Regions from separate parts of the Rhizobium sp. AN5 genome, predicted to be linked through region 1. Evidence: predicted binding sites of a transcription regulator. Region 1 holds the regulator's gene; each other region holds the start of a gene.
What was found. Region 1 encodes LexA, which represses DNA repair genes until DNA is damaged. Its sites were predicted from a motif close to TGTTCNNNNTGTGTTCNG; they were not measured.

Region 1 (2,200 bases):
GCGTCTTCGGTCCTGGCGACAAGAGCCGAAAAACCCTCCTGCCCGTCCCGTTGCCGGAAGGCCACATCCCTGCCCGTGAACACATCACCCCTCTCTATCGAGGCATTATATTTAGCCGGATCAGCAATTGAGAGCGGCTCCAGATACGTGCCATCGGCGAAAAATACGCAGGCATTTTCGGTGCCGAAAGGATGCAGAGCCTCCGGCGCAACCGTAAAGCCAAGACTGACGAGGCGCTTCACGGCGACGCCTATGACTTCCACGGGCAAAACGAGATGGTCAACGCTATAGGGTTTCGTCATGACATGTATCCTGCTGGCCTTCCGCCCGGAGCATGCCGGGACGGTTTCGACCGCACAAAAGCACAATTGCGTGCTGTGAGGCAAATCATCACAGCAACAGATGCCACCTTCACGAAATTTTAGGGGATTGCAGAACACATATGGAACATATAGTGTTCGTTCTGTATTTGTTTCGCGACTTCCACTACGATTCTAAAGGGTGTTTTCCTCATGCTCACGCGCAAACAGCAGGAATTGCTTCTCTTCATTCATGAACGAATGAAAGAGTCCGGCGTGCCGCCCTCCTTCGATGAAATGAAGGACGCACTCGATCTTGCTTCGAAATCCGGCATCCACCGCCTGATAACCGCTCTCGAAGAGCGCGGGTTCATTCGTCGGCTACCGAATAGGGCTCGGGCGCTGGAAGTCATCAAGCTGCCCGAGGCTTATACGCCGGGCGCAAGGCCGCAGCGCGGCTTTTCGCCAAGCGTTATCGAAGGCAGCCTTGGCAAGCCCAAGACGCCGGAACCGGCCCCCGCCCCCAAGACGCCGGCCAACGATCTGGGCGGGGCTGTCACCGTGCCGGTCATGGGCCGCATCGCTGCGGGCGTGCCGATTTCCGCCATCCAGAACAACACCCATGATGTGGCCGTGCCAGTGGACATGCTTGGCACGGGCGAACATTACGCTCTTGAGGTCAAGGGTGATTCGATGATCGAGGCCGGCATTTTCGACGGCGACACAGTCATCATCCGCAACGGCAACACCGCCAATCCCGGGGATATCGTTGTGGCTCTGGTGGATGACGAGGAAGCCACGCTGAAGCGCTTCCGCCGCAAGGGAGCCTCCATTGCGCTCGAGGCGGCAAACCCAGCCTATGAGACCCGTATCTTCGGGCCGGACCGGGTGAAAATTCAGGGCAAGCTGGTGGGGCTGATCCGCCGCTACCATTGATCTTATCGAACCGAATGTATTCACTTTACAATAGGCGTCATCGTGAAGATGGCGCCTATAATAGTTTTGGCTGTTTCCAAACGTGGCGTGCTTTTGCGGGTGCACGAGGATATGCACCATTCAGCCTATGCGCGTTGCCCTTTCTAAACTGAGCTCCTGCTCCATACAGATGCTTCGGTCTAGCTACAGGCGTGGTGGCGAATGGGCTGCTCTCTGTAATTGTCGAAGTGATCCCATCCGCTGTTTTTTAGCAACGTAGTTCTGTCGTGCTGCGCAGTCAGTTTCTAGTCATCACCAAAGGGTGACTTATCGCGAGGCGCGCTCTCAGCGACCCCACATCACCATTCATCAACGGCGTTTATGGGAGCCATGGATAATTTTCGATATTCCATGAACGCTTGGCAGGTGTAGAAATGCGCGTCATATCCGGGAGATACGCCATGTACGATCTTTATATAGCCAACAAGAACTATTCTTCATGGTCGCTGCGGCCGTGGGTATTGATGCGCACGCTCGGTATCGCCTTTGATGAAAAGCTCATTCCGTTCGGTGAAGGCGTCTCCTTCTCCTCCTTTTCGCCGACGGGCAAGGTGCCCTGCCTGGTCGACGAGGGTATGACGGTTTGGGAAACGCTTTCGATCGTCGAATATCTTGCCGAAAGACACCAGGGCGTCTGGGCAAGCGACAAGCATGCGAGGGCTTGGTCGCGTTCGGCCGCGAGTGAGATGCATGCCGGCTTTTCGTCGCTGCGCAATCTTTATCCCATGTCGGTGGGCATTCGGGTCAAACCCAGGGGTGGCGATGCCGGGCTTAAGGCCGATATAAAGCGGATCGATGCGTTGTGGAGCGAGGGTCTCACGAAATTCGGCGGGCCGTATCTTGCCGGTCAGAAATTCACGGCGGTCGATGCTTTCTTCTGCCCGGTTGCATTCCGTTTCCAGACCTATGGCAGCGCGGATCTTTCG
Region 2 (2,200 bases), 1.4 Mb from region 1:
ATCGATCTTCGATTTCCCGCGTCTTTTCTTGCCAGTGTGTCGGATCGGCAAGCCATCCTGGGCGGTTCGATACATAAGTCCATGTTCTGATCTGCGCAATCCTTGCAGACAAGGTATCGATCTCTCCATCGGTACGATCGGCGCGACGCACCTGTTCGCCCATGAAATCTTCGTTCACCGTGCCACGTTTTACCAGATCGAAATAGAGCGTTGAGATCAGATCAGCATGTTGAGCGGGCGCTATGCGGCGATAATCCGGAAGCGCGCAGGCCTCCCAGAGTTTTTCCACCCGCGCCTCCGTCGTCGCCACGTCGATGATTTCAGGGTAGCGCGACAGATATTCGAGCGCCTGCTGGTCGATCGCCGGCAAGGCCCGTGACAGGCCCTGGATCGCCGGGGCGGCATCGAGGCTCAGACGCAGATTGGCGATGGAGGAAAAATCGAAATTTTTCGTCCGCCATTGCAGCACCTTCACCGAGTCGAACTGATGGGTTTCGATACGCTCCACCAACTCGTCGTCAAATGGATCGACGCGCCCCGTCACACCGAACGTGCCATCGCGAAGATGGCGGCCGGCGCGGCCAGCGATCTGGCCGATTTCCCCCGGATTGAGATTGCGGAACTGATAACCGTCGAACTTGCGGTCCTGCGCAAAGGCGACATGATCGACATCGAGGTTGAGGCCCATGCCGATGGCATCAGTCGCCACGAGATATTCGACGTCGCCGGACTGGTAGAGCCCCACCTGGGCGTTGCGCGTACGCGGCGAAAGCGCGCCCATCACAACGGCTGCGCCACCACGCTGGCGGCGCACCAGCTCGGCAATGGCATAGACCTCTTCCGCCGAAAAGGCGACGATTGCCGTGCGTTGCGGCAGGCGGGTTATCTTCTTCTGGCCGGCATAAAAAAGCTGCGACAGGCGCGGACGTTCGACCACGGTAATTCCCGGCAGCAGCTTTTCGAGGATCGGGCGCATCGTGCCCGCACCCAGAAGCAGCGTTTCCTCCCGCCCGCGCAGATGCAGCACGCGGTCGGTAAAGATATGCCCGCGCTCCAGATCACCGGCCAGCTGCACTTCGTCGATGGCGACGAATGCGGCCGTTGTCTCGCGCGGCATGGCCTCCACCGTGCAGACGGAATATTTGGCTTTCGGAGGGGCAATCTTTTCTTCGCCGGTTATCAGCGCCACATTCGGCGCACCCACCTTTTCGACAAGACGGGTATAGACCTCACGCGCCAGAAGGCGCAGCGGAAGGCCGATGACACCGTTGCCATGTGCCACCATCCGCTCGATGGCGTAATGGGTCTTGCCGGTATTGGTGGGGCCGAGAACGGCCGTGACACCGCGGCCGCTCAGGATCATGGGGCGAGAATTCAACGTACTATCCGTGAATCGACTTCATCTGCTTGCTGTGCCGCCCGCCATTCACTGATACGGGCCGCACACGCACCACACATGGCAACGCCCGCCGACAAAGGCAATAGGCCTTGTCCGCAAAGTGGTAAGAGGTCCTTCCCCGGCGGAATTTTCCGTTTTGATTCAAATAGTTGAAATATTAAAAAGAATCCGGCGAAACCGGAATCGATTCGGATACGGAACAGTCTGCGAACGAATCGAATACGAATCGCTGACTCCACCGGATTCAGCTTTTGTTCTCCGCAACATCTGGTTGGCAGATGCCTGCCCTATACCAGATTGTGAATCCGGGTAAGTCCTTGTCCGGATTCAGCTTTGCGGCACCGGCTTCCGGCGGAAAATACCGGAATCGACTGTCAAGCGGCAATCGCTGGAAAGCCGTTCCGGCACAGGCACGAAAGGCAGTATCAGAGCGCCTCGCCGGCAAGCAGGCGCGGCGCGCCCGCATCTGTCGTGCCGGCAGCCTGACCGATGAAATAGGATTTCAGACCCGGCAAACGATCGACCACACCCAGACCGAAATCACGCATGACGCGAATGGGACCGACATCATTGGAGAAAAGCCGGTTCAGCACATCCGTCGTCACACCCATCCGCAACGTGTCGAAACGCCGCCAGGACTGGTAACGGTCGAGAACGTTGAGAGAGCCAATATCAAGGCCGAGACGGTCGGCCTCGACCACGGTTTCGGCCAGTGCCGCAACATCCTTGAAGCCGAGATTGAGGCCCTGACCGGAAATCGGGTGAATTCCATGCGCCGCATCGCCGGCAAGTGCAAAACGT
Region 3 (2,200 bases), 630 kb from region 1:
CGAGCGGCACGATGATCGTGGCCAGTCGAACGGGGAGGCCGCGCGCGCGGTGGGCATCGCGCACGGCATGGTAACGGTTGACGATCTCCGGTACGAACCGCACGACGAGCCCGACCGCGAGCCCGATATCGGCTGCCTTGACCAGCCCCAGCCTTTCCAGCGGGGCGGCAGCAAGCGCGATTTCATCCATGAATTGCGAAATGCTGACGGTGATGGTGACGGCGGTGGCGAGAAGCGCCAGTGCAGTCAGCCGCAAAAGATTGACACTCGCATCGTGTACCGGAAGCAGCAGATAGCTGAAGGCGGCAACGAGGAGAATGGTCAGCATCACCGGGCGTAGCCGCAGGCCAATCTCCCGGAATTGCAGCCGCGTCTCGCGCAGAATGGCGGCGGCCACAACGACGGCGCATCCAAGCAAAAGCAGATCGCGGGTGAGAAACAGCGCAATGCTGAAAACCATCAGCGTCACGAGCTTGAGGCGCGGAGAGACGCGGTAGAGCCAGCCGGTGCCTTCGACATGCAGGGACTTCATCGCGACGCAACCTCCAGATAACGTGCCACCGCCTCTTCGGGGTTGGCGTCTGCAACAAGCTCGCCTTCGTGAAAGACCAGTACGCGATCGAAGCCGGAAAGCAGCGGCAGATCGTGGGTGATGACGACAAGCGCCTGCGACAGCGCAGCCATTGTCTTTTCAACGATGGTGCGGTTTTTGAGGTCGAGCTGATTGGTCGGTTCATCGAGAATGAGGATTTGCGGTTCAGTGACCAGCAGGGCGGCCAGCGCCGCCAGCTGCAATTCGCCGCCGGAAAGCTCGTGCGCGCGTCGTTCTTCCAGATGAGCGATGCCGAGCCGGGCAAGCACGGCCTTGACCCGCGTTTCCGTCTCTGTCTTGCCGATACCGAGCTGCTTGAGGCCGAAGGCGACATCGTCGCGTATGATCGGCAGGATGATCTGGTTCTGCGGATTCTGGAAGATGAAGCCGACCGTTTGCAGCACTGCTCTCGCATCTTCGACGGTGTCGAGACCGTTCACCGACACCTTGCCGTGCGTCGGCTTTGTCAGACCATTGATCAGCCGCGCAAAGGTGGTCTTGCCCGAGCCGTTGAGGCCGATCACGCCTATACGCCGTTCAGTCAATGTCAGTGACACGGGCTGTAAAGCCTGCCTGCCCTCGAAGGCGACGCCTGCGGTGTCGAAACGGATTTCCAAGACTGATGCATCCCTCTATCGCTTTCCGGTTCTATATCGTGTCATCAACAGAAGTGAAACAAAGAACAAAAAAAGAACATTGCAATCCTGAAAAAGCCGTCATACCTTCTGCTTTATGACGATCAAGGTTTCAAACGAAGCGGCAAGGCGGATTTTTCTGGCGCGGCAGGGGCTTTGCTCTCCGCCCGGAAAGGCGCTTTCCAAGGATGGCCTGCTGCAGCTTATTACCGATATCGGTTTTGTGCAGGTAGACAGTATCGGCACGGTGGAGCGCGCCCATCACCAGATAATATTCTCCCGAAACCAGACCTACAGGCGCGAACATTTGACAGCACTGCTGGAAAAGGACCGCGCGCTGTTCGAGCACTGGACGCATGATGCCTCCATCGTGCCGACCGAATTTTACCCCTATTGGAAGCACCGCTTCCGCCGCCGCGAGCCGATAATTCAGGAGCGCTGGCGCAAATGGCATGGTGAGGGGTTCGATGCGGCTTTCGCCGAGACGCTGGAGCGCATCGCCGCCACGGGTCCTGTTCTGGCGCGTGAGTTGAAGGAGGAGGGTCATCAGTCCGGCGGCTGGTGGAACTGGCATCCTTCCAAGACCGCACTCGAATATCTGTGGCACACCGGTAAGCTTGCCATATCCGGCCGCGTGAATTTCCAGAAGGTCTATGATCTGGCGGAGCGGGTCATTCCCGGCGAGCACCACGAAAGCGAAGTGGAGCATACGCAATTCGTAGACTGGGCATGCCGGCAGGCGCTCACCCGGCTGGGTTTTGCCACCCATGGCGAAATCGCCGCCTTTTTCGATCTCGTTACCCCGCAGGAGGCGAGGGACTGGGTCAAGAGCCACCGTGACGAACTGTGTGAGGTCTCGCTTCTCGCAAGCGATGGCGGTGCTGCCCGTCCGTCCTATGCCTTTGCGGATTTCAGCGCCGATGTCGCCAACCTGCCGGAACCGTCGTCCCGCGTCCGTGTGCTGAGCCCCTTC
Region 4 (2,200 bases), 630 kb from region 1:
CGCCACCTCCTCGCGGCACGATTCCGTCACGCGTCATCTCGGCCCCTATGACCTGCTCAAACGTTTCGATACCATCGTCGCCCGCGGCGACTATTCGGAGCCGAAGCCGTCGCCCATGCCATATCTTACTGCCGCAAAACGTCTCGGCATCGATCCGGGCCGTTGCCTGGCGCTGGAGGATTCCTGGCACGGCGTGCGGTCCGCCTCCTCGGCGGGCATGATGACGATCATGGTTCCGGATGTCGCGCCGCCGACCGAGGAAATGCGGGAAAAATGCATCGCCGTTTCAAGCGATCTTCATGCGGTTGCCGGCCTCCTGCAACAGGCGCCGTTATCAGAGGCATGAAGGCGCGTCACATGCCTTTAGCCATTGGTCTTTATGGTGCCTCACATATAGGCTGACAGGCCGATCCCGCTCGAATTCATTTGCCGGCGCATTCATCAACGGAGTAGTCACGCTGCTTGTTGCCGTGTCGCTCGCGACGCTAATAATACTCGCGCTTTGCGCATTTCAGATCGTCCTTGCGGCGGGTGCGCCCTTCGGTCGCTTCGCCTAGGGCGGCGAGCACAGGGTCCTGCCCGTCGCGCAGCGCTTTACCAGCGTGGCGGCTGTCGCGGTCTATATCCTGGCCGCATCGTTTCCGCTGCAAAAGGCAGACCTCATCACGCTCTGGCCGGCAGGCTGGGTCGAACCCGGCATCTGGATCATCGCCTGCACGCTTGCGGTGAACATCGGATTGAATGCAATGTCGCGAAGCCGTGCGGAGCGGCAGGTCATGACGCCAGTGGCCGCCATTCTCGCCATTCTGTTCTTTACCGTCTCGCTGTCTTGATCGCGGCAGTGGCAGATCCGGCCGCGCAAAGGCCGGTTACCTTGCCGTAACCTGTCAAGCCGACGGTGTAAAACGCCACTTGCGCTCTATCGATCCTTCGATGTCGAGACCGTTATAATGGGCGAGCAGCAGCACATGGCCGAGGAGATCGGCGGTTTCGTCGGCAAGATCCCGTTTCATCTCCTCTTCGCTTCTGCCTTTGCTGCGCCCACGCCCCGTCAGCCGGTTCCAGGCCTGCGTGACCTCACCAACCTCCTCCTGAAGCTTCAGCATATACCAGTCGGGATCGGGGACGATCCCATTTTCCTCGGCGTATTTCTGTGAGGCAGCTTCAAACTGACGCATCAAGACAGCAAGCATTTGTTCATCCTTTGTTCGTGAGATACAACTCTGATCACGATTCTCGGGCGGCGTCGATTCGAAAGCGGATCGTGCGACAATGAGCTGAAATTTCCGCAACAGGTGCCTGCATGCGGGATAAAGAGGTATTCGAAACCCATGCAGTCACCCATGCCTCTCCTCGATTTTTTCTCGGCTCTCATCACCGCGCATAGTCCGACGCTGATCGCCATGTTTGCGGGCGCCGCCTTTCTCGCCGGACTTGCCCGCGGCTTTTCCGGCTTTGGTGCGGCCCTCATCTTCATTCCGCTGGCAAGCGCCATTGTCGGGCCGCGCATCGCCTCGGTGGTTCTTCTTGTGGTGGACGGCGTTTTGACGCTCGGCATGATACCGCCGGCCTGGCGCATGGCCGACCGGCGTGAAGTCTTCACCATGGCGGCCGGTGCGCTTGTCGGCGTCCCGCTTGGAACGCTGCTGCTTTCCGGCGGGGATCCGCTCACCCTGCGCTGGATCATTTCCATCGTGGTTGTCGTGCTGCTGTTATTTCTCGTTTCCGGCTGGCGTTACAGCGGCCGGCCGAAAACGCCGCTCACCCTGTTCACCGGGCTTGTTGCCGGGCTGTTTTCGGGTGCGGCGCAACTGGGCGGTCCACCCATCGTCGCCTATTGGCTTGGCGGCGCCCTTAAGGGCGCTTTCGTGCGCGCCAATGTCATTCTCTATTTTGCGATTTCGACCGTGATCTCCGCCACCAGCTATTTTTTTGGTGGCCTGTTCACCGCTGACGTCTTTGTTTTTTTCCTGCTGGCCCTGCCGTTTTACGGGGCGGGTCTTTATGCAGGTGCGCGGCTGCACGGGCTTGCCGACGAGGCAGCGTTCAGGCGCATCTGCTACGGCCTGATCGCCATTTCCGCCGTCATCGGCCTGCCGCTATTTGATTCGCTGCTGAAATAGGCAGCCAGGATGGCCTGCCCCTGCAGCTTTCAAGGATACATGCGGACCTTGGACCACGGTTCATCCGGCGTCTCGCG

Region 2: the regulator LexA is predicted to act here: its motif matches at 1,595-1,612, upstream of CRP02_RS25135 (helicase-related protein).
Region 3: the regulator LexA is predicted to act here: its motif matches at 1,271-1,288, upstream of CRP02_RS14725 (energy-coupling factor ABC transporter ATP-binding protein).
Region 4: the regulator LexA is predicted to act here: its motif matches at 1,195-1,212, upstream of CRP02_RS14780 (MazG nucleotide pyrophosphohydrolase domain-containing protein).

The regions. Positions count from the first base shown of each region.
Region 1 covers NZ_OCMJ01000004.1:1,137,896-1,140,095, reverse strand. Annotated here, with positions in the region: gene CRP02_RS18015 (VOC family protein) at 1-302, opposite strand, end outside; gene lexA (transcriptional repressor LexA) at 513-1,235, shown strand; gene CRP02_RS18005 (glutathione S-transferase family protein) at 1,676-2,200, shown strand, end outside.
Region 2 covers NZ_OCMJ01000004.1:2,562,895-2,565,094, forward strand. Annotated here, with positions in the region: gene CRP02_RS25135 (helicase-related protein) at 1-1,363, opposite strand, end outside; gene CRP02_RS25145 (ubiquinone biosynthesis hydroxylase) at 1,825-2,200, opposite strand, start outside.
Region 3 covers NZ_OCMJ01000004.1:503,030-505,229, forward strand. Annotated here, with positions in the region: gene CRP02_RS14720 (energy-coupling factor transporter transmembrane component T family protein) at 1-532, opposite strand, end outside; gene CRP02_RS14725 (energy-coupling factor ABC transporter ATP-binding protein) at 529-1,209, opposite strand; gene CRP02_RS14730 (winged helix-turn-helix domain-containing protein) at 1,325-2,200, shown strand, end outside.
Region 4 covers NZ_OCMJ01000004.1:512,823-515,022, reverse strand. Annotated here, with positions in the region: gene CRP02_RS14790 (HAD family hydrolase) at 1-346, shown strand, start outside; gene CRP02_RS27960 (hypothetical protein) at 603-833, shown strand; gene CRP02_RS14780 (MazG nucleotide pyrophosphohydrolase domain-containing protein) at 888-1,193, opposite strand; gene CRP02_RS14775 (TSUP family transporter) at 1,344-2,123, shown strand; gene pdxH (pyridoxamine 5'-phosphate oxidase) at 2,153-2,200, opposite strand, start outside.